Regions from separate parts of the Rhizobium sp. B21/90 genome, predicted to be linked through region 3. Evidence: riboswitches for the same ligand, from Rfam matches in the RefSeq annotation. Region 3 holds a riboswitch; each other region holds the start of a gene.
The links. Region 3 has a riboswitch for cobalamin ahead of cobU (bifunctional adenosylcobinamide kinase/adenosylcobinamide-phosphate guanylyltransferase). Riboswitches for the same ligand answer to the same signal wherever they lie in the genome.

Region 1 (9,620 bases), 150 kb from region 3:
CGCTTTTGTAGTTTTGTCCGACGGTTGTCATCAGGTCGACCTTACTTGTAAGGTCCTGAACACTGTCCATGTCGGAAATCAGCGGCGATATCGTTGTCAGCCATGCCTCATCCGCTGATTTGCCAAAGGTATAAACTGCCATTCGATACTGGTTATCGATGGTCCGTTGCGTCTTGGCGGTGGACGTCAAGCTCATTGTGGCTTCGCGGACGACGTCGATCCGCTTCTTCACATTCAGCCTCTTGGCGAGCGTATAGTAATCCTTGCCGTCGTTCACGCCGGTTTCGTGGCAGGCAAAAGCGCACTTGTCAGGGGTGTTGCCCTCCATAAGCGCCACATCGGTAGGCGTCGCGCCAACGCCCATGGATGGGGTGTTGTCGATCAGGATGTAGAAATCCATGTAGGTCTGCGTCTGGTTTTGCGCCGTGGCCTTGCCTGCGATGGAGATGGTGTCCTGACCGATTACGTGCAGGAACGTCGTCGGCACTGTTGCCGTGAAGCTGACATTCGACTGAAGCGTGTTGCCGGTCTTGGTGACTGCGATGGCGACCTTGACGTTGCTGCTGGTGAGTGCCGCGCTGTTCTGGGCAAAGAACAGCGAATTCGCATCGGTCTGGGCAACCGCGACGGTGCCATCCGATGTCATCCCCATGGCAGCGGTCACGCCAGCCGATTTTTCGGCCAGAGAACCGACGGCAGCGGCGTCGGCTGCAGCATATAGCTGGTTGCGTATATTCAGCGCATTGGCGAAATCCACGGCCATGCCCGCGGTGCCGACGATGGGCACAAGCAGCAGTGCCGTCATGATGCCGAAGTTGCCGGATCTGTCTTTCCAGAGGTTTTGAATGCGCATCGTCGATAGCCCGTTCGCAGCTTTGCCGTCATGGCGATCGGTCGCGGCTATCATCGTCGCGGCGTTTGCGCGCTTTATAGGGTAGTTTCATCAACAATCCGGCAATTGCCGTGGTTTGTATTCGGTTAAAATCTGCATCGGAACGCGCAGAGAGTAGCCCCGCTATGCAAGTCGCACGCAAAGGGATATAAGCCGCGCTTATTTCGACATAGCGGGAGAACCGGCGGAGACCGGGCGGAAAACAGGTGAGCACGATGGTACAGAATTGGTCCCCCAGCAGCTGGCGGCAGAAGCCTATCAGCCAGGTTCCGGAATACCCGGACAAGGATGCCGTGACGGTAATGGAAGCGCAGCTTGCGACCTATCCTCCGCTGGTTTTTGCCGGCGAGGCGCGTCGCCTGAAGAAGCACCTGGCGAATGTCGCCGAAGGCAACGCCTTCCTGCTGCAGGGCGGAGACTGTGCCGAGAGTTTTGCCGAACATGGCGCCGACAACATCCGTGATTTCTTCCGCGCCTTTCTCGAAATGGCCGTGGTGCTGACGTTCGGCGCCCAGCTGCCTGTCGTCAAGGTCGGTCGTATCGCCGGGCAGTTCGCCAAGCCGCGCTCGTCGAATGTCGAGACGCAGGGCGATGTGACGCTGCCGGCCTACCGCGGCGACATCGTCAACGGTATCGAGTTCACCGAAAAGGCCCGCATTCCTGATCCGGAACGGCAGATCATGGCCTACCGCCAGTCCGCCGCGACGCTGAACCTGCTGCGCGCCTTCGCGATGGGTGGCTATGCCAACCTCGAAAACGTTCATCAATGGATGCTCGGATTCGTCAAGGACAGCCCGCAGGGCGAGCGCTACCGCAAGCTGGCCGACCGGATCAGCGAAACCATGGAATTCATGAAGGCCATCGGCATCTCGGCAGAGAACAATCCGAGCCTTCGCGAAACCGATTTCTTCACCAGCCACGAAGCATTGCTGCTCGGCTATGAGGAAGCGATGACCCGCGTCGATTCGACCTCGGGCGACTGGTACGCGACCTCGGGCCACATGCTGTGGATCGGCGACCGCACGCGCCAGCTCGACCACGCCCATGTCGAGTATTTCCGTGGCATCAAGAACCCGATCGGACTGAAATGCGGCCCGTCGCTGACGGCCGACAACCTGCTGGAACTGATAGACGTGCTCAACCCCGCCAACGAGGCCGGGCGCCTGACGCTGATCTGCCGCTTCGGCCACGACAAGGTCGCCGACAACCTGCCGAAGCTGGTGCGCGCCGTCGAGCGCGAGGGCCGCAAGGTCGTGTGGTCGTGCGATCCGATGCATGGCAACACGATAACGCTCAACAACTACAAGACACGGCCGTTCGAGCGCATCCTGTCGGAAGTCGAGAGCTTCTTCCAGATCCACCGCGCCGAAGGCACGCATCCGGGCGGCATCCACATCGAGATGACCGGCAAGGACGTCACCGAATGCACTGGCGGCGCCCGCGCCGTCACCGCCGACGACCTGCAGGATCGCTACCACACCCATTGCGATCCACGCCTCAACGCCGACCAGGCGCTGGAGCTCGCCTTCCTGCTGGCCGAGCGCATGAAGGGCGGTCGCGACGAAAAGCGACTTGTCGCCAACGGCTGAGCAGTCTCTACATCACATTGAAAACGGGCCGGTCGAAAGATCGGCCCGTTTTTTTGGGGACGTCGTCTATTGGACGAGTACGGGCTGCTGGCAGCGGACGTCTGTTACCGTGACGTCGGCCTGGCCGACCTTGACGCCGGCCAGAAGCAGCACGTTGCTGAGCAGATCGTTGAGCGGCGTGCTGACGCTCGAAAGCGTCATGGCCAGAGCTTGCTGAAAGACGGCCTTGGTGACGAGGGTGAGGCCCAGGATATTGATCGAATAGTTGGTGTTGGCGAGCAGGGACGAGATCGCGGAGGTCAGTGTGTCCGTGGTGGAGGCAGTCTTTGTCACCCCGGCAGCTATGTCGGCTGGCGTGAAGGTGAGCGTCGTCTTTGTCATATTTGTAATGGCGACGTGGGCGCTGGCCGTGGCGGTGATCAGGCCCAGCACGTTGACCAAGGTTGCAGCTGTCACGTCCGGGCCGGTCGCGAAATTGGAAAACTGCGTGGTGTCGACGTTGCCGATGTAGAGATCGGCGACGCCAGGTATGGTACTGACGGAGACATTGGCGTTCTGCGCGCCGTTGCCGAGGCAGGTGATGGCCGAAAGCTTTCCCGTCGCATTGGCCAGATGCACGTAAAGCGGCAGCTGCACTTTGGTGCCAGCCAGCGCCGCCAGTGCGTCGATCGCTATGGATAGCTTGATACGGGTCTGGGAGGTGCGCACCACCGTGCCGACGGCGCCAACGGCCAGGGATGGTGTGCTTTGCGGCGGTTCGCCGATGGCCATCGTCATCTGCACCGTGGTGAGGCCTGGTATGGTGCCGCCGAGATTGACGGAAACCTGCTTGCTGCCATTGGCGGCGAGGGCGGCGGCCGTGACCAGATCCCTGACGTTGGCAGCGAGGCTGATTTGCGAGCCGCTGCCGGTGGGTCTTTGGGCGACAGGCCCGAGCGACAATATATCGGCGAGCTTGAGCCGGAGCTGGGCACTGTTTGCCGCCGTCTGTACGGATTGAATGGCTTTCCGGGTGGCCGAGTTGAGACCGGCCTGACCACCGATTGCATTGAGCACGTCGCCGAACTTGACGTCCGCCGCCAGTGTGTCGGCATAGCTGCCGGCGGTGAGGTTGAGATTGGTCGCCAGCTTGTCGGCGACCGAGAGGGCGTTCACCTTGGTGGACAGCAGCGCGTTGTAATCCATGGCGCTGAGGGAAAGACTGGTTCCGAGCAAGCCACCCAGGACGGCATTCAGAAGTCCGTTGTTGACGCTTGCCAGCCCCGAGCCGATCGAAAACGCCGCAATCTTCTCCGTCGATGCAGTGCCGACGGCCTGAAGGGTCGGCGGGGTTGCGAAACTCGCGGCAAAAATCAGTCCACCGGTCTGCTCGATTTTCACCTTGACGGCGTCGTATGGCGTGGCGCCCGGCACGAAGCGGCTGCCGAGGGCAATCGTCGGATCAGCGACGTAGGTGCCGAGCGTTATCGTTGCGATACCGTCGAACTTTGCCGCACTCACGGCGTCTCCAAGAGGTGACGTTCCGGTGTTCGAGACATAGCCGCTTGCCGTCTGGACAGCCATGTTCAGGTTGTTGGTGCTGAAGTAGTTGAGAATATTGGCCTGGGCATTGTTGACGTCGGATGCCGCGACAATTGCGGACAGGTCGGCCGTCTGCTGCAGGCGGCGCTGCTGCAGCGTCAGCATGCCATAATCGAGACCCAGGCTCATGCAGTACAGAATGAGAGGTGCGGTGATGGCAGCCAGGATTGCGACGTTGCCTTGCTCGCTCAGGGTCCAGCGCCGCAGGATGGTTCCGATCGGCATCAGATGCCTCCCATGCGGATCGTTGCGGTGCGTACAATCGTCTTGCTTGGCATGGCGAAGCTGTAGAGGTTCCAGATCGGCAGGTCCTGAGCGTCGTAGGACAACTTGACCGTGAACTGGTTGGCGTTGGCCGGATCCGGCTGCACCGTGACTGTGAATTTAGCCGGGTTCAGAATGGCATCGTTAAGGGTGGAGGTGGTTATGTAGGTGTTGACCAGTTGCTCCCGCTCTGCCGCGGTGACGCCGGCGATGGCTGTCCGGGCTGCATTGGCCGCGATCTGCTGAACGGAATGGGCGGCGCTGAGATAGATGCCGTAGGCGATCAGCGTCATCAGCACGAGAATGAACACAGGAAAGATGATCGCAAATTCGAGGGCTGCGGTACCACGTTCGCAATGGCGAAATTTGGTCTTGATCATCGTCTCCGTCTCCCCTTCGGTCGCCGCAACCTTCCCATTCCTGCTGGTTTAATTTGAATTGCGATATCCTAATATTAGGTTACCTATACAATTTTTGGGCGGGTTTATTTTTGAACCACACGCACGCATGAATGGCGCGTTTCAGAATAGGTTGTCCCAAAATCGCACCTTGGCCGACGGACCCGGCTGTTTGGTGCGGCCATGGCAACGACGGGGGGAAAAGGTGGCTTAATGCCCTGTTAACCGTCTTTCGACGAGGGCATGCCGGGAGCATTCAGCAAAGGGTCTGCTATCAGCGTGGCTGATGCTGCAGTCATGAAATCTGAAGTTGACAGCTGCATGCCGCACCATCAGGATGATACCTAACGACAAGGATCGAGAAGGCGCTATGAAGGACGACCATACCGGATCTTGCCTTTGCGGCGCGGTGAAAATACGGACGACAGGTCCGCTCAGGGATGTGGTCGGGTGTCACTGCTCGCAATGCCGCAAGCAGACCGGCCTCTACTTCGCCGCCACCAACGCGGCGACCGACCACCTTACGGTCGAGGGCGGTGAGAATGTCAGCTGGTATCGCTCCAGTCCCGCTGCCAGCCGCGGGTTCTGCAAGACCTGCGGTTCCGCGCTGTTCTGGGTCGCCGACGATGCCGACCAGATCTCGATCATGGCCGGCCTGTTCGATGATCCGAATGACCTGAAGATGGGTCATCACATCTACTGCGCCGACAAGGCAGGCTTCTACGGCCTCCACGACGGTCTGCCCCAGTTCCCGAAATCCGACTAGCCATCGTCCGCAAGGGGCAGTCCCGCAGACGCTAGGCCTTTGCCTCCAGCAGCCTCGTAATGCGGCCCACTTCCTCCCTGAGGGCCGACAGTTCGGTCAACACCTGCAGGTCGATCTTCTCGTGCAGCGACAGGACTTCCAGTTCGGCCTTGAGGTTGACTTCGTAGTCCTTGGCAGCCTCGAAGCGGTCGCGTTCGGTCTGGCGGTTCTGCGACATCATGATGATCGGCGCCTGGATGGCTGCGATCATCGAGAGGATCAGGTTGAGGAAGATGAACGGGTAGGGATCGAAGGCGCGTGACGAGAGCAGGATGGTGTTGAGCACCGTCCAGGCGACCAGGAACAACAGGAAGGAGACGATGAACGCCCATGATCCGCCGACGCGGGCAATCCCGTCTGCGAGCCGCTCTCCGACGGAGGCATTTGCGGAAAAGGCGGCGTTGACATCCGTCGAGATGATCTTGCGTTCGCGGGCTCGCTTCAGCACCCGCTTCTCGATGACGCCGAGATCGTCCGACGATTTATCGAAGTGGGTGTGAAAGAAGTTCGGGAGATTGGGCATGCGTGGCTCCGATGCTGGTTAGCGGCAGTATTCGGTTGCCACGATGAATTGCAACGGCAAAACATGGGAATGGCGATGCCTCACGCAATCGCGTCCGGTCGAGCCAGTTGATGTCCGTTGGGCGAGCCGTTAAAACCTCCGCGGTCGCTGTTTGGTTCGGGCGCCGGCTTCGAGGATGGGTGAGACATGCGCAGTTCGGTCGAGATCTTCAACATTGCAACAGGTCAGAGGCGGGTCGTCTGGCAGACCGATCGTCTCGTAGAGGCGCCGAACTTCGCGCCGGACGGACGCTACCTGCTCGTCAACGATGACGGGCTTCTCTACCGCCTGTCGCTCGACGGGCTCGCCACTGTCGAGCGCGTCGATACAGGCTTTGCCAACCGTTGCAACAACGACCATGGCATCTCGCCCGACGGTACGCTGATCGCGCTCTGCGACAAGGTCCAGTACGGCAAGTCCTGCATCTATCTCGTACCGGCGGAAGGCGGCGTTCCCAGGCAGGTGACGGCAAACCTGCCGTCCTACTGGCACGGCTGGTCGCCCGACGGAAAGCATGTCAGCTACTGCGGCATTCGCGGCGATCTCTTCGACATCTACACGATCTCGGTCGAGGGCGGTGCGGAGACGCGGCTGACCCATGGCGAGGGCCGCAACGACGGGCCGGACTGGTCGGCCGATGGCGCGTGGATCTATTTCAACTCCAGCCGGACGGGCCGTATGCAGATCTGGCGGATCCGGCCTGACGGTCGCGACCTGCAGCAGGTGACCGACGACGAGTTCGGCAACTGGTTTCCCCATCCATCGCCGAAGGGCGACAAGGTCGTGCTGCTCTCCTACGACGGCGACGTCTTCGATCATCCGCGCGATCTCGACGTCCGCCTGCGCCTGATGGACATGGATGGCGGCAACATCACGACGTTGTTCGAGCTGTTCGGGGGCCAGGGGACAATCAACGTACCGAGTTGGTCACCCGATGGCGAGGAGTTCGCCTTTGTCCGGTACGAACCGGAGCGCTGAGCAGGCCTGCGATCCGCTTGCCATCGCTAGCCGGATCGCGCATATCTCCTTCATCAGGTGCCCGCCCAGGCGGGAGAATCGGGAAGCCGGTGTAAATCCGGCGCGTGCCCAACGCTGTAAGGCGGATGGCGATGCAGGGGGAACGGTCAGTTCTCCGATATGCCACTGGTTTCGACCGGGAAGGCAGCATCGCCAGATGAAGCCGAGCCAGAAGACCGGCCTGATAAGATAGACTGATCCCGCGAGGACGGCGGGCGGTTGGCATTGTTGGGGATATAAACGATGCGACCTGACTGCAGGGACGATCTCGTCCGCGCACAAGCCTTTTCCGTCGCCGAGCGCGACGCCATCTACCATGCGATCGAAACGCGCAGGGACGTGCGGGACCAGTTCCTGCCGCAGCCGCTGCCGGACGACCTGATCGCAAGGCTGCTGGGCGCTGCCCATCACGCGCCTTCGGTTGGCTTCATGCAGCCCTGGAATTTCATTCTCGTGCGCGACGCCGGTATCCGCGAGAAGGCTTTCGAAGCCTTCGAGCGCGCCAATGGTGAGGCAGCGCTGCAGTTCGAGGGTGCCCGCCGCGAGAGTTACCGGTCGCTGAAGCTCGAGGGGATCCGCAAGGCGCCGCTCAGCATCTGCATCACCTGCGATCCGGATCGTGCCGGGCCCGTCGTGCTCGGCCGCACCCACAATCCGCGCATGGATGCCTATTCGACAGTCTGCGCCGTGCAGAATCTCTGGCTTGCGGCGCGCGCCGAGGGTGTGGGCGTCGGCTGGGTCAGCATTTTTCACGACGCCGATATCCGGGCGCTGCTCGGCATACCGGAGCGGATCGAGATGATCGCCTGGCTCTGCCTGGGGTTCGTAGACGAGCTCTATGGCGAACCGGAACTCGCCGTCAAAGGCTGGCGGCAGCGATTGCCGCTGGAGGATCTGGTGTTCGAGAATGGCTGGGGCCGGCCGCAGGGCTGAGGCCTATTGCTGGGGCTGCTCGCCGGGTACGGCCGGACGGGTGAGGTCTAGTTTGCGCTGGTCGGGCTGCAGGAATGCCGGGCCGACCTGGCGGACATTGCCGGCTGACGGATCGTACGGCCGTTCCACCGGCGGCGCATCGCCCTTTGCGGGTGCGGTCGGCACGGCCGGCGGCGACTCTTTTGGAATGATCGTCGTGATCGAGCCTTGCTGCGTGCCTGCGGCTGGCGGCTTTGTCAGTGCGTTCTGCCTTCGCATTTCCTCGTAATAGGCCGGCAGATTGCAGGTGCAGCTGGTCTTTTCGTTCGGCGGCCGTTTGCGGAAGGCGAAGGCGTAGGGCATGGCGCTGTAGGGGGTGCCCGACGAGGCGGAGACCATCGCCGATGTTTCCTGATCGGGCAGGCGGTGGAAGAACAACTCGGTCTTTACGCCCGGGCACATCCTCGCGCAGGTTTCGCCATCCCGCTGGAAATCGCCGGGCGATGCATTCTGGGTCATCGGAAAGAAACCGCCATCGCAAGTGCGCACACAGACCGTGCGGACATTGCCGCCGCCATAGGATTGACCGAAGGCGTAGCTCTGGATCGGCGATTGCGGTGCCGGTTCGTTGCCGGATGGACCGCCGCTGCTGTCCAGCGTCGTTGCCCCTGGGGTTGCGGGGTAGCTGGGCTCGATGCCTGCCTGCGGGGCCGGGCGGTTGGTGATGATGGTATCGCCGCTATCCTGATCTTCGCAGCCGTTGGCGCGCAGCGCTGCGGAAAGCTGGTTGCGCGTGGGTCCTTCCGAAACGTCTCCGCGCTGGATCTGGTCGCGCTTGGCAACGAGATACTGCAGGTTCTCCTGCATGCGCTGCAGGGTATCCTCGATCCGCGCGCAGGTGCCGTCGTCGTCACCGTTTATGATCACCATGCTGCCGGACGAGCACTCGTTGTCCTCAAGGTCGTTCTCGACTTGGCGCAACTCGGATATCTGCTGGGCGATGGCGGTGCGGTATTGCCGGAGCTGGCGGTTGGTGCCGACGGTTTCGCTGAGATTGGCCATCTGGCCGCGCAGGTCGTCGCAGATTGCGTTCGTCTGGGCAGCCAGTGGCGCTGCCATCGCCAAGGATGCGGCAAGCGCCCAAAATGAATGTTTCCAGCCCACTGTCACGCCTTTGGCCTGCTCCGTTCGGATGGTGTCCGCCTCAGCCGGGGCGAAGTTGCAGTTCATCCATTATCACGCGCAAGATATATGGCGCCCACAGACTTGCGCCAGCCCTGCGCTCGGCAGCAGGTGGTCGACCGCCGGGATGATGCCCGGCGGTCCCGTCAGTATCAGCCGGGCTGCGATGCCTCGACCACGGCCACGGCTGCCATGTTGACGACGCCACGGGAGGTGACCGAGGGCGACAGGATATGGGCCGGCAGGGCCGTTCCGAGCAGGATTGGGCCGACATGCAGCCCGTCGATCATCTCCTTGACAACGCCAAGCGTGATGTTGGCCGCATCGAGGTTCGGGAACACCAGCAGGTTGGCCTCGTCGGTCAGCGTGCTATCCGGCATGACGCGGCGGCGCAGATGCTCGGAAATCGCGCTGTCGC
Region 2 (9,620 bases), on a different replicon from region 3:
GGCTTCGGCAGGACGGTCACGCCGAAGGCATGATCGAATTGCAGCGGCCCGTCGGCAGCGATGGCGGGTGTGTGCATCAGCTCCGGCGCCAAGAGAGCGGTTGCCAGCCCGCACAGCAGGTCGCGACGACGGGTAACGAGAGCCATGACATCCATTCCTGTGTTTTGTGGTTGCGCCGAGAGATCGTCGCGCAGGCGCTACCAGGTGTAGCGCAGGGTCGCCCGCACCGCGCGGCGGTCGCCGTAGTAGGCGGCCAGACTGTAGTCGTCGATGCTGGCCACATATTCCTTGTCGAAGATGTTGGTGGCGTTGACGGCGAGGGCAACGCCGTTCTTGAACTTGTAATTGAAAGCCGCGTCGAAGACCGTTCTTGAGGCAAGCGGCAGCGTGTTGGCATTGTCGCCGAAAGTATTGCCGACAAAGCGGGCGCCCATCCCGACGTTGATGTCACCGATCGCGCCTTTGCCGGGAATGGTATAGTCGGCCCAGAGCGTTGCCATGTGGTTGGGAACGAGTTCCGGCCGATTGCCAATCAGCCCGGTGGTCGCGTCGTCCTTGATCCGCGCGTCCCAGTACGAATAACCGGCAGTCAGGTTCAGCCGGTCGGTGAGCGCGACCTTGCTCTCGAACTCGATGCCCTTCACGTTCACCTTGCCCACCTGGTACTGGTAGGAATAGTCCGACGCCCACTGCGCCACGTTTTTCTGGGTCAGGTCGAACAGTGCCAGGGTAAACAGCGCATCCATACCCTCGGGCCGATATTTTGCACCGATTTCGTACTGTGTGCCCTCCTGAGGCTTGGGCGTGCCGAGGAAGGTCGAGCGGCTGGCTGCCAGTGGCTGGAAGGATTCCGAGTAATTGGCGTAGACCGAGAGCTCGGAGGTCGCCTTGAAGGTAAGCCCGGCGCGCTTGGAGAAATTCGTATCGACCGCGTCGTCGCGGATGCCTGAGCTCTCCGACATCGTGTCGGCGTGATCGTATCGGCCACCCAGCGTCAGGATCCAGCGGTCGTCGATCGTCAGCTGTTCCTGGAGGAATGTGCCCGCCGTTGTCAGCCTTGTCCTGGTGTCCACCGGTGCGCCGAACGAGATGCAGCGTGTGCCGCAATAGACGGGTTTGCTGTCATCGAGCACGCCACCGGCCGTCCCGTCGAGGCGACGTTCGCTATTGCTGTCGCGGCCATAATCGGCGCCCAGCAGTGTGCGGCTTTCGAATGGGCCGTAGCTGCCGTCATATTGGAGCTGGTTGTCGATCTGGAACCGCTTGCTATGGCCATAAATTGCCAATGCAGCGCGGCTCGAAGCAGGATCGGCAGCTCCGAGATAGATCTGCTGATAGGTCATGTCGAGATTGGTGTAGCGGGCATTCTGCCGGAACTCGAAACCGTTGCCGAAATCGTGGCGCAGCTGATAGCCGACATTGCGCTCGATGGTGTCGACCCTGTCGAAATCGGGCTCACCGAGATAGGTCTCGGAATCGATCCCAGACTTGTAGGGAATGGCATGGCCAGGGTTGCCGTCGCGCTTGTTGTAATCCGTCAGGATGGTGACGGAGGTGTCGGCATCCGGCGACCAGGTCAGCGCCGGCGCGACATAGACGCGATCGTCGTTGGTATGGTCGATGCCGGCATTGGCATTCTGCCATTTGCCAGTCATGCGGTAGGTCCAGATGCCATCCTTGTCGAGCGCTCCGCCGAAGTCGGTGCCGGTTTCGACATGTCCGTTCCCAACCGTTGTATAGATCTCGCCGAAGTCTTTGTCCTGCGGCACCTTGGTGAGCGCATTGACGATACCGCCGGGGCCGGAAAGGCCGAACAGCGTGGAGTTGGACCCCTTCAGCACATCGATCCGTTCCATGCCATAGGGCTCGAGGCGGCTGGCGGTAAAGGAGCCGCCGACACGCATCGGCAGCCCGTCACGGAAAGAGCCGTCGGTCGTCTGGTAGAAACCGCGGATCAAAAAGTGGTCGTAGCGGTCGTCGGAGCCGTAGATATCGGTGGAGACGCCGGGCGTGTAGGCCAGCGCCTGGTCGAGGTTGGTGACACCGCGCTCCTTCATTTCCTTGGCGGTGACGACGGAAACCGAGGCCGGCGCGTCGAGAAGCGGGGTGTCGGTCTTGCTGCTGGAGCGGGAACTCTTTGCGACAATCGTCTTGTCAATGGTGCCAGCTCGGTCGCCTTGGCCCGCAATGGTGATCTTGGCGAGCGTGGTTGCTTCCGCGTCGCCTGACTGAGCGAAAACCGGGGTTGCGGCAAGCAGCGTCGAACTCGACAGAAACGCGATCATCAGACGTCCGACGGTCGTCGTAAAGGATGTGCCCACCGGCGATACAGTCGTCCTAGCCTCGCGAAACATCACGGCAGCCCCCTGCAATCAATCTATCAAATACCTGAAAAGTCTACGGAATACCGACCAACGACCATGATCAATAAGTTGACTGGTTAACTCCTGTATTGTTTGTTGACTCCCGATGTCAACTATTGCCTACAAATTTTCCGATCTTTCCACCGGTCTTGCCGAGGCGCGCGCGGCAACCGGAGGATGCGCACGTGAAAACACCAACGCTGACCTGCCGGTCAGCGTCGGTGCCATGGAAGCGGCCTAAAGACGAGGCGGCGACGCGGCATAGTCCGACGTCAGGGCATATGTCTCAGTTACCGAGTGCGTCGCTGCCCGATATCGAATGGTTGGACAGTTCGTAATCCTCGACATGAACGAGGCATCCCTGCGGTTTCAGGAAAACGATGCCGTAGGCGCCCGGTTCATCGACGGAGAGGGAAGTATCTTCCGTATCGAATACCATCGGCTGCTGATGGACCGGGCTCTTGAATACCGAGAAAGGTATACCGCGATGGGAGCCGCCAATCGTACGGTGAACATGGCCGGCGAAGATGTGGCGGACATTGCCGTATTCGGCAAGGATATCGTAAAACTCCTCGCCGTTCCGGAGCTTGATCTTGTCCATCCCGGGAAACCCGGTGTCGAGCGGTGGGTGATGCATGAAGATGTAGACGGGCCGGTCGCCGGCACGAGTGAGGTTCTGCTTCAACCAGGCAAGCCGATTGTCGCACAGCACCCCGGCATGAACGTCCGGCGAGACGTAGGGCGGTCCGCAAAGCGTATCGAGCAAAAGCATGACACCGTTTTCGGTCTCGATCCGCTGCTGGATAAAACCGTGCTCGTCACGCGGGCTTTCGGGATAGGCGGCAATGAAGTTTTCGCGGTTGTCGTGGTTTCCGACCAGCAGGTGGACGGGAATTTCGAGCGTGTCGAGCAGTTCGCGCAGTCTCGCATAGGATTGGCGACTGCCGCGGTGCGAGAGGTCACCCGTCATCACCGCAAACTCAGCATCGCGGTGATGCAGGTTGACATGATCTATCCCTCTTGAAAGGCGCTGATAGGGATCGAGGCCGATGATCGTCTCTCCCTCCAGGACCATGTGCAGGTCGGTGAATATAATAATTTTGCTCATGCGCTACTCCTGCCTGCGATTCCCGGAATGCCTTTCGTCGGGCACCTTTCCGGTACGTACATTCCAGACCCTGCACGTCGTTTGCAACAGGTTTGCGTCAGCAGTCTGTTTGTTGGCTAACGCGACAAGACACTTGACTGCCTGCATTTTACTAGTAATGTAACGTTATAACATAATATAAAGCAATGATGGATTTCCGACCTGTGCGAGATTTTGCGAGACCCGCCCACCTTGACCGCCGTTGCAGGCCTGTCATAGATGCCATCGACGGTTCCCTTAGGATGACTCCAAGGGGATTAATAGGGAACACGGTGAGGGCCACCCGAATGGGACCAAGACCGTGACTGCCCCCGCAACTGTAAGCGGATTGCTGCTCATCCCAGGGCCTCAGGGCCATGTCACTGCGAAGGTTTCGCGGGAAGACAGATGATCGGCGCATATCCGCAAGTCAGGAGACCTGCCGTCAAGCGCTATCCCATGAACCCGGGCGGGGATGCCCGGAAAGGAACAGATATGTCTCATTTGAATTTTCGCCATAGCCTGGCGCATCTCCGGCTCGATTGGGCTTCCGACAGCTGACGTGGCAACCGCAGCTTGCCTCGCTGCCGCATACCTGCAGCACCAGGGCACTCGCTTTCCCATAAAATCGAGATATTTTTCATGCGTCAGTTTCTGTCCAGCATTACGCTTGCCTGCGGGCTTCTCGGCATGGCCGCCCCCGCATTCGCGGCAACGGTCTATCCGCTGTCCATAACCAATTGCGGTCAACAGGTGACCTTTGCCAGGGCGCCTTCGAAGATAGTGTCCATCGGCCAGGGGATGACGGAAGTTCTCCTGTCTCTCGGCCTTGCCGACAAGATCGTCGGCACGGCGGTCTGGGTGGGTCCCGTGCTTCCTCAATATGCACAGGCCAACAGCAAGATCAAAAGGCTGGCCGACAACGATCCGAGCTTCGAATCCGTCGTCGGACGCCAACCAGACTTGGTGGCTGCGGAATTCGAGTGGCATGTCGGACCGCAGGGTTCCGTCGGTAAGCGGGAGCAATTCTCCGACCTCGGAATAAATACCTATATCTCGCCGGCTGATTGTGTCGCCAAAGTCAATTCCGACGGCGGAGACGGGGTCCGCAAGCAGATGTTCAGCATGGATCTAGTCTATCAGGAGATCGCCCAGCTCTCCGAAGTCTTCGATATCAAGGACCGCGGCGATGCCCTGATCGCCGACCTTAGGAAACGCGAGGCCACCGCTGTGGCATCCGTGGAGGGTGCGGCCGCCAAGCACCTGCCGATCGTCTTCTGGTTCTCGAGCAAAGAGGTCAGGGGCGATGCCTTCATAGCCGGCAAGAACGGTGCCCCCGCTTATATGATGAAGGCCCTCGATGCGCGCAACGTCGTGACCACCGAGGAGGAATGGCCGCTTGTCGGCTGGGAAACAATATCCCAGGCGAACCCGGCCGTCATCGTCATCGCCACCATGGATCGCCGCCGCTATGCGGCAGACGATCCCAAGGTGAAGCTGGACTTCCTGCAGAACGATCCCGTCACCAGCGAAATGGACGCCGTCAGGAACAAACGATTTGTGATGATGGATGCGCAGTCCATGAACCCGACGATCCGGACGATCGACGGCATCGAGGTTCTTGCAAATGGCATCAGGTCCTTCGGTCTGGCCCGGTGAGCAACAGCGCAGTCGTAACACGGCGTAGATGGTGGGCGCTTGCAGCGCTCGCCGTTGCCGCCATCGTCGTCCTCGGATTTTCGATCAGCCTTGCCGTTTCCATCGGGGAAATCTCCATCCCGCTGCAGACGACGGCAGAGGCTGTGTCGAACCGCATCTTCGGCACGGGCTTTGCAATCGACCGTATTCACCAAGGCATCGTCTGGGATTACCGTCTCAGCCGGGCACTGGTTGCAGCCAGTGCCGGAGCCTCGCTGGCGCTCTGCGGCGCCGTGCTCCAGGCCCTGCTGCGCAACCCGCTGGCCGAACCCTATGTGCTTGGCATTTCGGCAGGCGCCTCGACAGGGGCAGTTTGCATCACGATCCTCGGGCTCGGCGCAAACGTTCTCGGGCTGTCCGGCGGAGCATTCATCGGGGCCGTCGTCGCCTTTACGCTGGTGGGCATTCTGGCCTCAGGGGCAGGCGGGTCGGGCGAGCGGATCATTCTCTGCGGCGTTGCCGGATCGCAGCTGTTCAATGCCCTGACCTCCTACATCGTCACGACGTCTGCCAATGCAGAGCAGGCGCGCGGCGTGCTGTTCTGGCTGCTCGGTTCGATGAGCGGCGTGCGCTGGCCAGACGTCTATCTCTCCGCCCCCGTGACCTTGGCGGGCTTCATCGTCTGCCTCTGCCATGTCAGGGCGCTCGACGCCTTCGTCTTTGGCGCCGACGCGGCGACCTCCCTCGGCATCCCGGTGCGCCGCGTACAGATCGTACTCCTTGGCACGACCGCCGTCATGACGGCGAGCGTCGTCAGCATGGTCGGCTCGATCGGCTTCGTCGGGCTTGTCATTCCGCACGCCGCGCGCTTCCTGGTCGGGCCGTCGCACGGCCGCCTGCTGCCGGCGACCGCCCTTGGCGGCGCGATCTTCATGGTCGGAGCCGATATTGCTTCGCGCATCATCATCCCCCAGCAGATCCTGCCGATCGGCGTCGTCACGGCTCTCTTTGGAGCGCCCGCTTTTGCCGTCATCCTCTATCGTGTCCGGAGGACCCCATGAGCATATCCGTCGACGACGTCACCTATGCAGCCGGTAACACGCTCATCGTTAACGGCATCAGCCTGGCGATCGAGCAAGGCAAGGTTCTCGGTCTGCTTGGGCCGAACGGATCGGGGAAATCCAGCCTGCTGCGCCTGATCTGCCGGTTGAGGAAGGTCCGCAGCGGCATTATACGACTTGGAGAACATGATGTGGCTAGCCTGTCGCGCAGCGAGATCTCGCGCCGCATAGGCTTCGTTGAGCAGCAATCGACGACCGACACGCCATTGACCGTCGCCGACGTCGTCCGCCTCGGTCGCACGCCCCACAGAGGATTGCTCTCCACCTGGAGCAGCGACGACGATGCCGCCGTCGAGATCGCGCTCGCCCGGGTCGACATGCAGGCCCGGGCAGCCCAACTATGGCAGACGCTGTCGGGCGGCGAGCGTCAAAGGGTGCACATTGCCCGCGCGCTGGCGCAGGCTCCGACCGAGCTACTACTCGACGAGCCGACCAACCATCTCGATATCCAGCACCAGCTGGATATCCTGTCACTTGTCGCCAAGCTGGATATCACCTGTATCGTCGCCCTTCACGACCTCAATCTTGCGGCCATGTTCTGCGACAGTCTCGTCGTCCTGCGAGACGGCAAGGTCGTCGCCGCCGGATCACCGGAAGACGTCCTCACCGAACACCTCATTCGCACGGTCTTCGGAGTAAAAGCGCACGTAGAAAAGTCCGCGATCCACGGCCGCTGCCACATCCAGTACCTGCTCGCATAGGCCTCGGGCGGCGTGGCAAATGTGTGTGGGGGGCCATCACGGCCAATACACTGCGCAACATCCGAATGTCGAAGGATAGCGGTAGCCGTGATTGAGCATTTCTGCTGCTTTGCAAGAAAGTCTTGACCTTTGAAGGTTAGGCTACGAGCTGAAAATTGACGAGCGCATATGACCAATATTTCACCACTCATCCTCTCAATCGTTGCACCCTGCTACAACGAGCAGGAGGGGATATCGGAATTCTGCCGTCGCTGCGTCGCGGCGGCTCGATCGGTAGCCGGTGAGGATTTCGAGATTGTTTTGGTCGATGACGGCTCCAGCGACGAAACTTGGAATATAATTGCTGCAATGACAGCACTCGTGCCCCAGATCCTTGGGGTACGCTTGATGCGTAATCATGGCCACCAGCTGGCGGCTACCGCTGGGCTCGCTGCATGCCGCGGCGAGCGTATCCTCTTAATCGATGCAGATCTGCAGGATCCGCCGGAACTGTTGTTGATGATGATGCCGATCATGGATCGTGGCGCCGATGTGGTCTACGGCCAGCGTTGCCAACGTCAGGGCGAAACGTGGTTCAAGCGCGCCTCGGCTTCGCTTTTTTACCGTCTTCTTTCCCGGCTGGCGTCTGTCACGATACCGCGCGACACGGGCGACTTCCGGCTGATGCGCCGCCGGGTTGTCGACATCCTGCTGGCTATGCCGGAGCGTGATCGGTTCATACGAGGGATGGTCAGCTGGATCGGCGGGCGACAAGTTGCCTTGCCCTACGAACGCGACGCACGTTTTGCCGGCGAAACCAAATATCCTCTGCACAAAATGATTGGCTTTGCGTTGGACGCCGTTACGAGTTTTTCGACAACTCCGTTGCGTGTCAGTACTATCCTAGTGGATGGAATCTAACGCTTGGTGCCCGCGTTTAACGGCGGCGATGATTTTGTCGGGATCGGCGGTCCAAGTGAAGGGCTTTGGCTTTTTGTTGTGCTCAACGAGGAAACGGTTGATGGCGGCCTGGAGATCGACGACGGAATGGAAAACGCCGCGTTTCAGACGCCGCTTCGACAGCCTGGCGAAGAAACCCTCCACCGCGTTGAGCCATGAGCTTGAAGTCGGAGTGAAGTGGAAGGTGAAACGCTCGTGACGGTCGAGCCAGGCTCTCACCTTGGGATGCTTGTGGGCAGCATAGTTGTCGAGGATGACGTGGACGGCCTTGTCGTCCGGCACCTGGGCGTTAATGGCGTTGAGGAAGCGGATGAACTCCTGATGACGATGACGCTGCATGTTGCGACCGATGACGGTGCCGTCGAGCACGTTGAGGGCGGCAAACAGCGTGGTTGTGCCGTGCCGCTTGTAGTCGTGGGTCATGGTGCCGAGCCGACCCTTCTTCATCGGCAGGCCCGGCTGGGTGCGGTCGAGCGCCTGGATTTGGCTTTTCTCATCGACCGACAACACGACGGCGTGGGCTGGCGGATCAACATAGAGGCCGACAACGTCTCGCAGCTTGTCGACGAATTTCGGGTCGTTGGACAATTTGAACTGCCGCCACCGATGAGGTGCGAGGCCATGCGCTTTCCAGATACGCCTGACTGCGCTGGCGCTGATGCCGGCGGCCGTCGCCATCATGTCGGCCGTCCAGTGCGTCGTCTCGCCCGGCGGATCAGCCAGCGTCAGGGCCACCACACGCTCGGCGACATCGGGTCCGAGCCGCACAATACGCGACGGCCGCGTCTTGTCGCGCAGGAGACCCTCGACGCCTTCTGTGGCGAAGCGCTCTTGCCAGCGCCATACGCAGGTCTTCGATTTGCCGGTCTGGCGCATAATCTCGACAGTCCCGACGCCATCGGCACTCAGCAGGATGATCTCGGCCCGCCAGACGTGCTTTTGGGGCGCATTGCGATCCCTGGTCAAGGCCATCAGGCGTTGGTGATCTGTTGGCGAAACGGTGAACGATATTCCTGTGCGCATGCGCCAGACTCGCATGCCAACCCAGCAAATGGAATCCCATACAGGACTCTTATGTCAGGCGGTAACCACTAGGGCTTGCGACTGCGGGCATTGCATTTTTGCTGCTCATCTTTTCGATCGCAAGGTGGCTCTCTGGTGACACGATCGTTGGCTGGTCCAGTATCATGTGTGCCGTCACAGCCTTCAGCGCTATCCAGTTGATATGCATTGGAATTATTGGCGAATATCTGGGGCGATTGGTGCAGGAAAGCAAACGACGGCCGATGTTCATGATCGAGAGCCTGCTGCAAAATGGACGAGATCTGACGTTAACCAGCGATTTCTCAGATTTAGACGCCGCAGGAAAGCGCAGGGCAATCGCGTCAGCCTTGCAGGATGGAGGCGAACAGCCGGAGAATGCAAGGGCAAGGGCCGTCCGATGAGGCCCGTCGACCTCGTCGTGGATATGCCCTCAGATCCACAGTCCGAAACCGTACCGAAAGGAACCGCGGTTTCGGTCCTGCAGAACACCAACACCTCGATTTTCGCCTTCCTCGGCATTGTAGGACTGATGGTGACGGCGTTCAAGTTCCCGCCGCTCCTCGATTATGCGAACCACTATACACGCATGTGGCTGATCGCAGGCGGCATTACGGAAGTCCATCTCGCGCAAATCTATGCGCTCGACTGGCACGGCACCTTCACAAATCTCGGCATAGATCTTATGGCC
Region 3 (9,620 bases):
CAGTGACGAGATCGAGGATCTGCTTGCGCAGCAGCAGGATGCGGCGCGGGTCGACGCCGGAGGCTTCGTAATACTCGTCTACAAGCGCTTCGAGGTCCTTCAGCGGACCGTAGCTTTCGGCGCGCGTCAGCGGCGGCGTCAGGTGGTCGATGATCACGGCACTGGTGCGGCGCTTGGCCTGCGTGCCCTCGCCGGGATCGTTGACGATGAACGGATAGAGATGCGGCATCGGCCCGAGGATGGCCTCGGGATAGCAGGTCTCCGACAGCGCCAGTGCCTTGCCCGGCAGCCATTCGAGGTTGCCGTGCTTGCCCATGTGGATGACGGCATGGGCACCGAATTCCAGGCGCAGGAATGCATAGAAGGCGAGATAGCCATGCGGCGGTACGAGATCCGGCGAGTGATAGCTCTCCTTCGGATCGATGTTGTAGCCGCGCGCCGGCTGGATGCCGACCAGCATTTCGCCGAAGCGGGCAAAAGACAGGGCGAATGCGCCATCGACGACATAGGTGTCGCCCTCAGGCCCACCCCAGCGCGCCGACACTTCATCCTGAATCTGAACGGGAAGAGACGCAAAGAAGGTCTTGTAACGACTCATCGAAAGCGTTTCGCGGATGACCTTCCCGTCGCGGCCGGAGTTGGTCGGCCCCTGCATCAGATGGGTGATCAGCGCATCGCCATCTGCCGGGATATCGGCCACCGGATAACCGTTCGCCGCCATCGCCCGCATGACTTCCACCGTGCCGGCCGGCGTGTCCAGCCCGACGCCGTTGCCAAGCCTGCCGTCGCGGTTCGGATAGTTGGCCATGACCAGCGCCACACGCCGAGAGGCCGCCGGCGTCCGACGCAGCCGCGCCCAGTTGGCGGCGAGCGCTGCGGTATAGCGCATGCGATCGATCGATGGCTCGCTGCCGACGATATTAGCCTCCACCCGCTCGTCGTAGCGGGCTGCGGCCTTGAACGATACGGCGCGCGACAGCACGCGGCCGTCGACTTCGGGCAGCGCCACGTTCATGCCTAGATCGCGCGCCGAAAGACCCTGCGCCGAGGCAGTCCAGGCCTCCTTGGAAGACGCGGAGAAGATCGCCTGCAGCACGACGGCGTCGCTCGCCTCCAGCACCGTCGGCTTCCGGTCTGCGCCGGGGGCGGAGATCGCAAAGCCCGTGGTGTTGATGACCGCATCCGGCAACGCGGCGCCAAAAATGTCCGCGATGATGGACTTGGATGCCGGGTCCTTGAGACTATAGGCGAACACCGGCAGCGGCCGCACACCGGCCTCGACCAGTGCCGATATCATCGCCTCGACAGGCCGGGTCTCCCCGCTCTGAACGAGAGCCCTGTAAAAGCTGATTGCGACAATAGGCCGTTGCCCCCGGTTATTCTCCCCCCTTGTGGGGGAGATGTCGGCCCGGCCGACAGAGGGGGGTAACGTCGTAACCTCAGAGGCCGCCAGCCATTCCTCAACATCGACAACACCCTGCCCCGGCCACCAGATGCCGGCCTTGGCAAGCGGGCTCGCCGGCTGCGGTTTTTCGGCTCCGGACAGCATCGCCGACGCATAGGCCAGAAACGCCCGCGCGTTATCGTCGCCGCCCTCGATCAGGTAGGCCCACAACGCATTGAGATCGTCGAGCGCGATGTTGGAAAACGGCATGACGCCCGGATCCGGCTTGGAATCGCCCGGTATGACCGCGATCTTAACCCCCTGCCGTGTCGCCACTGAATGCAGCGCTTCCAGGGCATATTGAAAATAGCTGGCGCCACCGAGCGCCCGGACGATGATCATCTTCGCATGCCGCGCCGTCCGCTCGACATAGGTATCGACCGACATCGGATGTTTCATGCTGAGCAGGCTTGCCAGACGCAGCGAATGGGTGCCGTCATTGTGGGCATAAGCCGCAGCGATAGCGGCAAGCTCGGTATCGGCTGCCGACAGAAACAGGATATCGCCCGGCGATTGACCGAGGTCGATCGCCTCGTCGCCATCGGATATCGAGCCCTTCTGGGCTAGGAGAAGATGCATGTAGCACCTCCCCGATGGGCGGGTTCTAGCACGGGGCGGCGCCCCCCTCTGTCCTGTCGGACATCTCCCCCACGAGGGGGGAGATGTCACGCAGTGACAGAGCGGGGTAAGCCACGGCAAAGACCATCAAACAAGCACCTCGATCGCACTGCGTACCGCCGCCTGGTCCATATCGTGCAGCCCGATCACCACCAGACGCGTCGCGCGGACTTCGCCCGGCGTCCAGGCTCGGTCGAAATAATGGTCGACACGGCTGCCGACGGCTTGCAGTTGCAGCCGCATAGGCTTGCCCGGCACATCGACGAACCCCTTGAGACGCAGCACGTCGTGATGGCCGATGACTGTCTTCAGCCGCTCGATAAACGTGACCGGCTCGGCGATAGGCCCGAGGTCGACAACGAAACTGTCGAACTCGTCATGGTCGTGCGGCGTGCCGTCGGCATGCTCGATCTCGTGGTGGGACAGGCGGTTGCCGACATCGGCCTCCGTGCCGATCCCGAGCCCGAGCAGCACGGCTGCCGAAACCTCGCCGTTGCGAGCCTCGATCATCGGGGGCTTGCGCTCGGTGCGCGACTGGACCTCGGCACGCACGGCCGCAATGCCGGCGGCGTCCAGCAGGTCTGTCTTGTTGAGCACGATGAGGTCGGCGCAGGTCAGCTGGTCCTCGAACAGTTCCTCGATCGGGTTGTCATGGTCGAGCGAGGCATCTTCCGCCCGCGCCGCATTGACGGCGTCGTGGTCGTCGGCAAACCGGCCGGCAGCGACGGCAACGCTGTCGACAACGGTGATCACGCCATCGACCGTCACGTGAGTGCGGATGTCGGGCCAGTTGAAGGCCGCCACCAGCGGCTGAGGCAGCGCCAGGCCGGATGTCTCGATGACGATGTGGTCGGGCCGCGGGTTGCGGGCAAGCAACTGAGTCATCGTCGGAATGAAGTCATCGGCGACCGTGCAGCAGATACAGCCGTTGGTGAGCTCGATGATATCGTCGGCAGAGCAGTTCTCGGCACCGCAATCCTTCAACACGTCGCCGTCCACGCCGAGATCGCCGAACTCGTTGATGATGAGGGCGATGCGCTTGCCGCCGGCATTCTGCAGCAGGTTGCGGATCATCGTCGTCTTGCCGGCCCCGAGGAAGCCGGTGATGACGGTGGCGGGAATTTTCTGTTGCAATGAATCAGCCTTTCATTTTCAGCGGCAGTCCGGCGGCGACGAAATAGACGTCGGTGGCCTCAGCCGCGATCATTTGGTGGAGACGTCCGGCATGGTCGCGAAAATCCCGCGCCATGCGGTTTTCCGGCACGATGCCGAGGCCGACCTCGTTGGAGACGAACACCAGGCGCGCCCTTGCGCCCGGCAGGAATTTGCAGAGTGAGGCGAAGGCGGCAGCCATGTCGCGCTCCTCCATCATCAGGTTGGTGACCCACAGCGTCAGGCAATCGACAAGAACAGCGCGGCCGGGCGCGTCGATGGCACCGAGTGTGCCGACAAGATCGAGCGGCTCCTCATGCGTCGTCCAGCCCTCGCCGCGATCGACGCGGTGTTGGCGGATGCGCTCCGCCATCTCGGCATCCCAGGCTCGGCCGGTGGCGACGTAATGGCGGTCGAGGCCGGAGCCTGTAACGAGCGCCTCGGCAAAAGACGACTTGCCGGAGCGCGCGCCGCCGAGCACGAGGGCCGTTCCGAATGTTGGGGATGACATCAGGTTGTTCCGATCCTCACGCGGTTCTGCGCGAAGCTGCAAGCGTGCAACAGTTCGGATCAGGCAAGCGCGCCGCAATGACGCGCAAAAGCAAACGTTCAGCCATGACAACCTCCGTGCTGGCAGCGGGACGACGTCCCAAAGGGTGGGCTTTTCGCCCGGCACGGATGGCAGGTCTCCTGGCTCACGGTTGCAATCTCCGGCCGAAACGACGGATATCGTTCCGGCCGGAGATCACGGGTCTCTCTCGCCTTCCCGGCAGGTCATCATGAAAAGGCGGACGATTCGTAGATGAAGAGGCGTCCCACCCCGGTAAATCATGATGCCACGCCAGTGGCTTTTCCGATGCCTTCGACTTCAGGCCCGCCTGCACCATTGCAGAACATCACCCGTCGTCCCGGAACACCGGACGAAAGACCCTGACCGTTCTACAGTCGCGGGGTCGGCTGCGATAGGAGCGCCCTGTATGGGTCCGCCCGGTCACATTCCCTTTTGATCCCATACCGTTTTCACGGCGCGGGAACCTTCCGTTATGCGTTCAGGATTAGGCCTTCGCCTTATGCAAGTCAACTGATCGACGAATTCGGTTTCTGCCATATATGTGTTGAAACGGCGCTGAAATCATTCCCGGCGGCGGTCTTTTTGTCGCAATTGCCAGTGTAAAGACGTCCTGCTTTAAACAACCGCCTCTCTTTCATGCGTAACGCCATGCTTCAACGATTCCATGCGCCCCGCTTTCGCACCCTCCGGTCGCTTTTCGAAGCCGGGCGGATGCGCGCGATCCTGCGACAGAGCGAAGTCGGCCTCGTCATAGCCGGCGCCTTGGTCGGCGTGACGTCCGGGCTGGCGGTGACGGCCATGAGCCTGATCTCTCGCCAGATGCACATGCTGATCTACGGTATCGGCGATGACGGCAGGCTGAGCAGCGCGGTGATCGACAACAAGCTGTTGTTGCTGCTGGCGCCGATTGCCGGCGGCGTGCTGCTGGGGCTGATGCTGTTCATTCTCTCCAAGACCCGCAAAAAGCCGATGATCGACCCGATCGAGGCCAACGCGCTTCACGGCGGCCGGCTGTCGCTGACCGATAGCATTCTAGTCTCCATCCAGAACCTCATATCCAACGGTTTCGGCGCATCCGTCGGGCTGGAGGCCGGCTATACGCAGATCGCCGCCGGGATCGCCTCGAAACTCGGACTGAAACTGCAGCTGCGCCGCGGCGACCTTCGCACCCTTGTCGGCTGCGGTGCGGCCGGAGCCATCGCCGCAGCCTTCAGCGCCCCCCTCACAGGCGCCTTCTATGCCTTCGAGCTGATCATCGGCAGCTACACCATCGTCACCCTGACCCCGGTCGTCGTTTCCGCCCTCGTCGCAACGCTGGTCGCACGCCTGCTCGCCGGCAGCGACGTGATGATCGACATCGGAGATTTCGGCAGCGTCGTGCCGGCCGACTACATTCCGGCCCTGCTTCTCGGCGCCGTCTGCGCCGGTTGCGGCATCCTGCTCATGCAGGGCGTCTCCTTCATCGAGGAGCTGGCCCGCAAGAGCGCCATCCCCCAGTATGTCCGCCCGGCACTCGGTGGCATCGTCGTCGGCATGCTCGCGCTGATCTCGCCGCAGGTGCTGTCGGCCGGCCACGGTGCGCTGCATCTCAATCTCGGCCGCGATATCGCCATCCCGGCCTTGATCGGCATCCTGCTGCTGAAGTCGCTGGCCTCGGCGGTTTCGATCGGCTCCGGCTTCCGTGGCGGCCTGTTTTTCGCCTCGCTGTTCATGGGCGCCCTGCTCGGCAAGATCTTCGCCTACTCCGCGCCCTACTTCGATCACGCGACGCTGACGCCGGTCATCTATGCCGTGGTCGGCATGAGTTCGCTGGCCGTAGCAGTCATCGGCGGCCCGCTGACGATGACCTTCCTGGCGCTGGAAATAACGGGCGACTTTCCGATCACCGCGCTGGTGCTTGCCGCCGTCATCACCTCGTCGCTCGTGGTGCGCACCACCTTCGGTTACTCCTTTGCCACCTGGCGCTTCCACCTTCGGGGCGAGAGCATCCGCAGCGCCCACGATGTCGGCTGGATCCGCAACCTGACCGTCGCCCGGATGATGCGCCCCGACGTGCGCAGCGCCAACGTCAACATCAGCATCGCCGACTTCCGCCATGATTTCCCGATCGGCTCGACCCAGCGGGTCGTGCTGCTGGACGATGCGGAGAAATATGCCGGCATGGTGCTGGTGCCGGAAATATACGCCAGCCCCGTCGACCAGGACGATGGCGATCGCGGCCTTGGCGATTTCATCCGCTACAAGAACGACTTCCTGCAGCCGCAGATGAATGCAAAGCAGGCGGCCGCGATCTTCGACAAGACCGAAAGCGAAGCGCTGGCTGTGGTCAACAATCTGATCGAGCGAAAGGTCATCGGCCAGCTGTCGGAAAGCCATACCCTGCGGCGCTATTCGGAAGAGCTCGACCGGCGCCGGCGAGAGGAGTCAGGCGAACTCTGAGCCCGCAATCAATTTCAGTATTGACGCGTACGCACCACGCTCTAACTCAGTTGCATCATAACGTCCGGTACCGTGCCAAGTAGCGCTGCCGGCCCAAGCACCGAAAGCAAACATGGCAAACTCCTCCACGCCCGTCTGGTTCATCACCGGCTGCTCGACCGGCTTCGGCCGCGAACTCGCGACATTGGTACTCGAACGCGGCTGGCGCGCCGTCGTCACCGCCCGTGGCAAGGAGCGCGTCGCCGATCTCGTCACGGGTCACGAAGACAGCGCCCTGGCGCTGGACCTCGACGTCACCGACAAGGACCAGATCACCGCCGCCGTCAAGGCCGCCGAAGAACGCTTCGGCCAGATCGACGTGCTGGTCAACAATGCCGGCTACGGCTACCAGGCCTCGATCGAAGAGGGCGACGACGACGCCATCCGCGCCCAGTTCGATGCCAACGTCTTCGGCCTCTTCGCCATGACCCGGGCCGTATTGCCGGGCATGCGCAAGCGCCGCCGGGGCCACATCATCAACATCACCTCGGTCGCCGGTCTCGTCGGCTTTCCCGGCTCCGGCTACTATGCAGCCAGCAAGCACGCTGTCGAGGGCATGTCGGACGCGCTTGCCGTCGAAGGCCGGCCGCTCGGCATCAAGGTCACCTGCATCGAGCCCGGCCCATTCCGCACCGATTGGGCCGGCAGATCGTTGCAGCAGACGGTCTCCGGCATCGCCGACTACGAAGAGACCGTCGGCGCACGGATGGCCTCGACGTCAGCCATCAGCGGCAAGCAGAAGGGCGATCCCGTTCGGGCTGCAAAGGCGATGATGATGGTGACGGAACTGGAACACCCGCCGCGCCACCTGGTGCTCGGCGCTTTCGGCGTCGATGCCGTATCGAAAAAGCTTTCGGACAGTCTGGCCGAAGTCGAACAGTGGCGCGACACATCGATTGGTGCAGATTTCCCAGAGTCCGAACAATAAGCTCACAGCTATGGCGGCATTCCTCTTACCGCCCTTGAAAAGCCGGTCGTCCACAGCGACGACCGGAAACCACCTTACTGCGCCGTCGCGGATAGGCCGTGGCGAAAAACAGGGACAGCATGGATGACTGACAACAGGTCCGCTGCAACAGACATCGGCAAGCATGAGCCACCGCCCCTGAACGAAGGCCACCTGACCGCCATCCCACGGCCAGTGGCCGACCATGGAACCATCGGCAATCTGCGCACCACCGCTCTGGTCGCCCGCGACGGTGCCATCGACTTCCTGTGCTGGCCGAACTTCGACAGCCCCAGCGTCTTCCTGGCTTTGCTCGATCCGGAAAAGGGCGGCGCCTTCGAACTCTCGCCGGATATCGCCGGCGCGCGCACCATCCAGATGTACGTCCCCGAAACCAACGTCCTGATGACGCGCTGGCTCGGGCATGCCGGCAGCGCCGAAATTACCGACCTGATGCCGAGCCCGACTACGACCGGCGAGAGCGTCTGCCGGATCGTGCGCCGCGTCGCCGTCACGCGCGGCACAGTCACCATCCGGCTGAAATGCTGGCCACGCTTCGACTACGCCCGCACCATCCCGGACGTTACCGTCGATGAACACGGTGCCGTCTTCAGCGGACCGGACGGCTTGCGCCTGCGCCTGACCGCACCGGTGGCACTGACGCCGATGAACGGCGGAGTGACGGCGGAATTGACGCTCAAGGTCGGAGAGCAGGCGGATTTCACCTTCGGAGACGACGACGGCGTGCTCATGCAGACCGAGGAGGTGTCGTGCGTCATCCTCGAGACAAAAAACTACTGGCAGAAATGGGCTGCCCGGTCGACCTATCACGGTCGCTGGCGGGATGCCGTGACCCGCTCGGCACTGGCCCTTAAACTGATGACCTCGCTAAGCCACGGCTCTATGGTCGCTGCCGCCACCTTCGGCCTGCCGGAGGCGCCCGGCGGCGAACGCAACTGGGACTATCGCGCCACCTGGATCAGGGATGCATCGTTCACGGTCTATGCGCTGATGCGGCTCGGCTACCAGGAGGAGGCAATGGCCTTCAGCCGATGGACCGGCGCGCGCACCCAGCAAGACTGGGACGGCCAGCTTCTGATCATGTACCGGATCGACGGCAGTTCCGATCTGGAGGAAGTCGAGCTGGACCATCTGGCAGGTTACGGCGGCGCACGCCCCGTGCGTGTCGGCAACAAGGCTGCCGAGCAGATCCAGCTCGACATCTACGGCGAGCTGATGGACTCTATCTACATCAGCAACAAATACGGAGAGGCGATCTCCGATCGGGGCTGGCGCGGCGTTCAGCGCTTTGTCAATTACGTTTGCGACAACTGGCAGCTACCGGATGCCGGCATCTGGGAGGTGCGCAACGAACCGTCCGAGCATCTGCACTCCCGGCTGATGTGCTGGGTGGCCGTCGACCGCGCGATTAGGCTGGCTGAAAAGCGCTCGCTGTCCGCCCCCTTCGAAAAATGGGTGACGACGCGCAACGAGATCAGCGAAGACATCTGGGCGAATTTCTGGAACGACGAACTCGGCCACTTCGTGCAGGGCAAGGGTGCAACCAATGTCGATGGCGCACTGCTGCTGATGCCGTTGGTACGTTTCGTCAGCGCCACCGACCCGGCGTGGCTGGCGACGCTCGATGCGATCGGCGACCAGCTGGCCGACGACAGCCTGGTGAAGCGCTACAAGCAGGAAGATGGCCTCGACGGCCAGGAAGGTGCGTTTGCCGCCTGCTCCTTCTGGTATGTTGAATGCCTCGCCCGCGCTGGTCGCCTCGACGAGGCACGCATCAACTTCGAAAAGCTGCTGCTCTACGGCAACCACCTGCAGCTCTATCCGGAAGAGTTCGATGCGCGCGGCGAGTTCCTCGGTAATTTCCCGCAAGCCTTCACGCATCTCGCCCTCATCAGCGCTGCCTTCTATCTGGACAGGGCACTGGATGGCAAATTCGGTCAGTGGCGGGCATAGAAGGGCACGGCTTGTTAGCGTCACTGCTTCCCGAATAGTTTGATTTTTATCGGATAACGCGCCGAAGGTGTGTTGTCGTGTTTCATTTCAGGGCGGTTGCATCTCAGCGATTGACAATTTGCCGATATGTTTCAAGAGTGCGCCGCATCGGCTGACTGCTTGGGGGGTATGGGCTATGTCACGGCGCGCGATTATCGGACTGTCGGCTCTTTTGTTCGGCGCTTTCCTTTCTCTCGCGCCCGGACAGGCGGCGGACGCAAGCCGCCAGGTGGTGACCACCCCCGGCGGCGATTATTTCGGCTTCGACCTGCGCACCGTCCAGAACCAGACAATCGAGCAATGCGAGGCGACCTGTATCGCCGATCGCTCCTGCCGCGCCTTCACCTACAATCCGAAGGTGAAATGGTGTTTCCTCAAATCCGACTTCAACCAGCTGA

Region 1: linked by a shared signal. The riboswitch ahead of bluB (5,6-dimethylbenzimidazole synthase) and the one ahead of cobU (bifunctional adenosylcobinamide kinase/adenosylcobinamide-phosphate guanylyltransferase) in region 3 are both predicted to bind cobalamin.
Region 2: linked by a shared signal. The riboswitch ahead of J5278_RS23500 (ABC transporter substrate-binding protein) and the one ahead of cobU (bifunctional adenosylcobinamide kinase/adenosylcobinamide-phosphate guanylyltransferase) in region 3 are both predicted to bind cobalamin.

The regions. Positions count from the first base shown of each region.
Region 1 is NZ_CP072162.1:2,036,199-2,045,818, forward strand. Features, by position in the region: gene J5278_RS09675 (TadE/TadG family type IV pilus assembly protein) at 1-853, opposite strand, end outside; gene J5278_RS09680 (class II 3-deoxy-7-phosphoheptulonate synthase) at 1,108-2,481, shown strand; gene J5278_RS09685 (pilus assembly protein TadG-related protein) at 2,548-4,287, opposite strand; gene J5278_RS09690 (TadE/TadG family type IV pilus assembly protein) at 4,287-4,706, opposite strand; gene J5278_RS09695 (GFA family protein) at 5,095-5,490, shown strand; gene J5278_RS09700 (DUF1003 domain-containing protein) at 5,522-6,052, opposite strand; gene J5278_RS09705 (PD40 domain-containing protein) at 6,239-7,069, shown strand; cobalamin riboswitch at 7,108-7,308, shown strand; gene bluB (5,6-dimethylbenzimidazole synthase) at 7,352-8,041, shown strand; gene J5278_RS09715 (DUF2865 domain-containing protein) at 8,045-9,250, opposite strand; gene J5278_RS09720 (NADP-dependent malic enzyme) at 9,355-9,620, opposite strand, start outside.
Region 2 is NZ_CP072163.1:1,174,321-1,183,940, forward strand. Features, by position in the region: gene J5278_RS23485 (ABC transporter substrate-binding protein) at 1-146, opposite strand, end outside; gene J5278_RS23490 (TonB-dependent siderophore receptor) at 198-2,354, opposite strand; gene J5278_RS31200 (hypothetical protein) at 2,470-2,604, shown strand; gene J5278_RS23495 (phosphodiesterase) at 2,650-3,471, opposite strand; cobalamin riboswitch at 3,723-3,951, shown strand; gene J5278_RS23500 (ABC transporter substrate-binding protein) at 4,132-5,148, shown strand; gene J5278_RS23505 (iron ABC transporter permease) at 5,145-6,188, shown strand; gene J5278_RS23510 (ABC transporter ATP-binding protein) at 6,185-6,949, shown strand; partial or broken gene J5278_RS23515 (glycosyltransferase family 2 protein) at 7,118-7,834, shown strand; gene J5278_RS23520 (IS630 family transposase) at 7,832-8,911, opposite strand; gene J5278_RS23525 (hypothetical protein) at 9,010-9,333, shown strand; gene J5278_RS23530 (hypothetical protein) at 9,357-9,620, shown strand, end outside.
Region 3 is NZ_CP072162.1:1,884,465-1,894,084, reverse strand. Features, by position in the region: gene cobN (cobaltochelatase subunit CobN) at 1-2,023, opposite strand, end outside; gene cobW (cobalamin biosynthesis protein CobW) at 2,150-3,136, opposite strand; gene cobU (bifunctional adenosylcobinamide kinase/adenosylcobinamide-phosphate guanylyltransferase) at 3,201-3,725, opposite strand; cobalamin riboswitch at 3,877-4,268, opposite strand; gene J5278_RS08945 (chloride channel protein) at 4,434-6,224, shown strand; gene J5278_RS08940 (oxidoreductase) at 6,337-7,191, shown strand; gene J5278_RS08935 (glycoside hydrolase family 15 protein) at 7,315-9,183, shown strand; gene J5278_RS08930 (alpha-2-macroglobulin family protein) at 9,359-9,620, shown strand, end outside.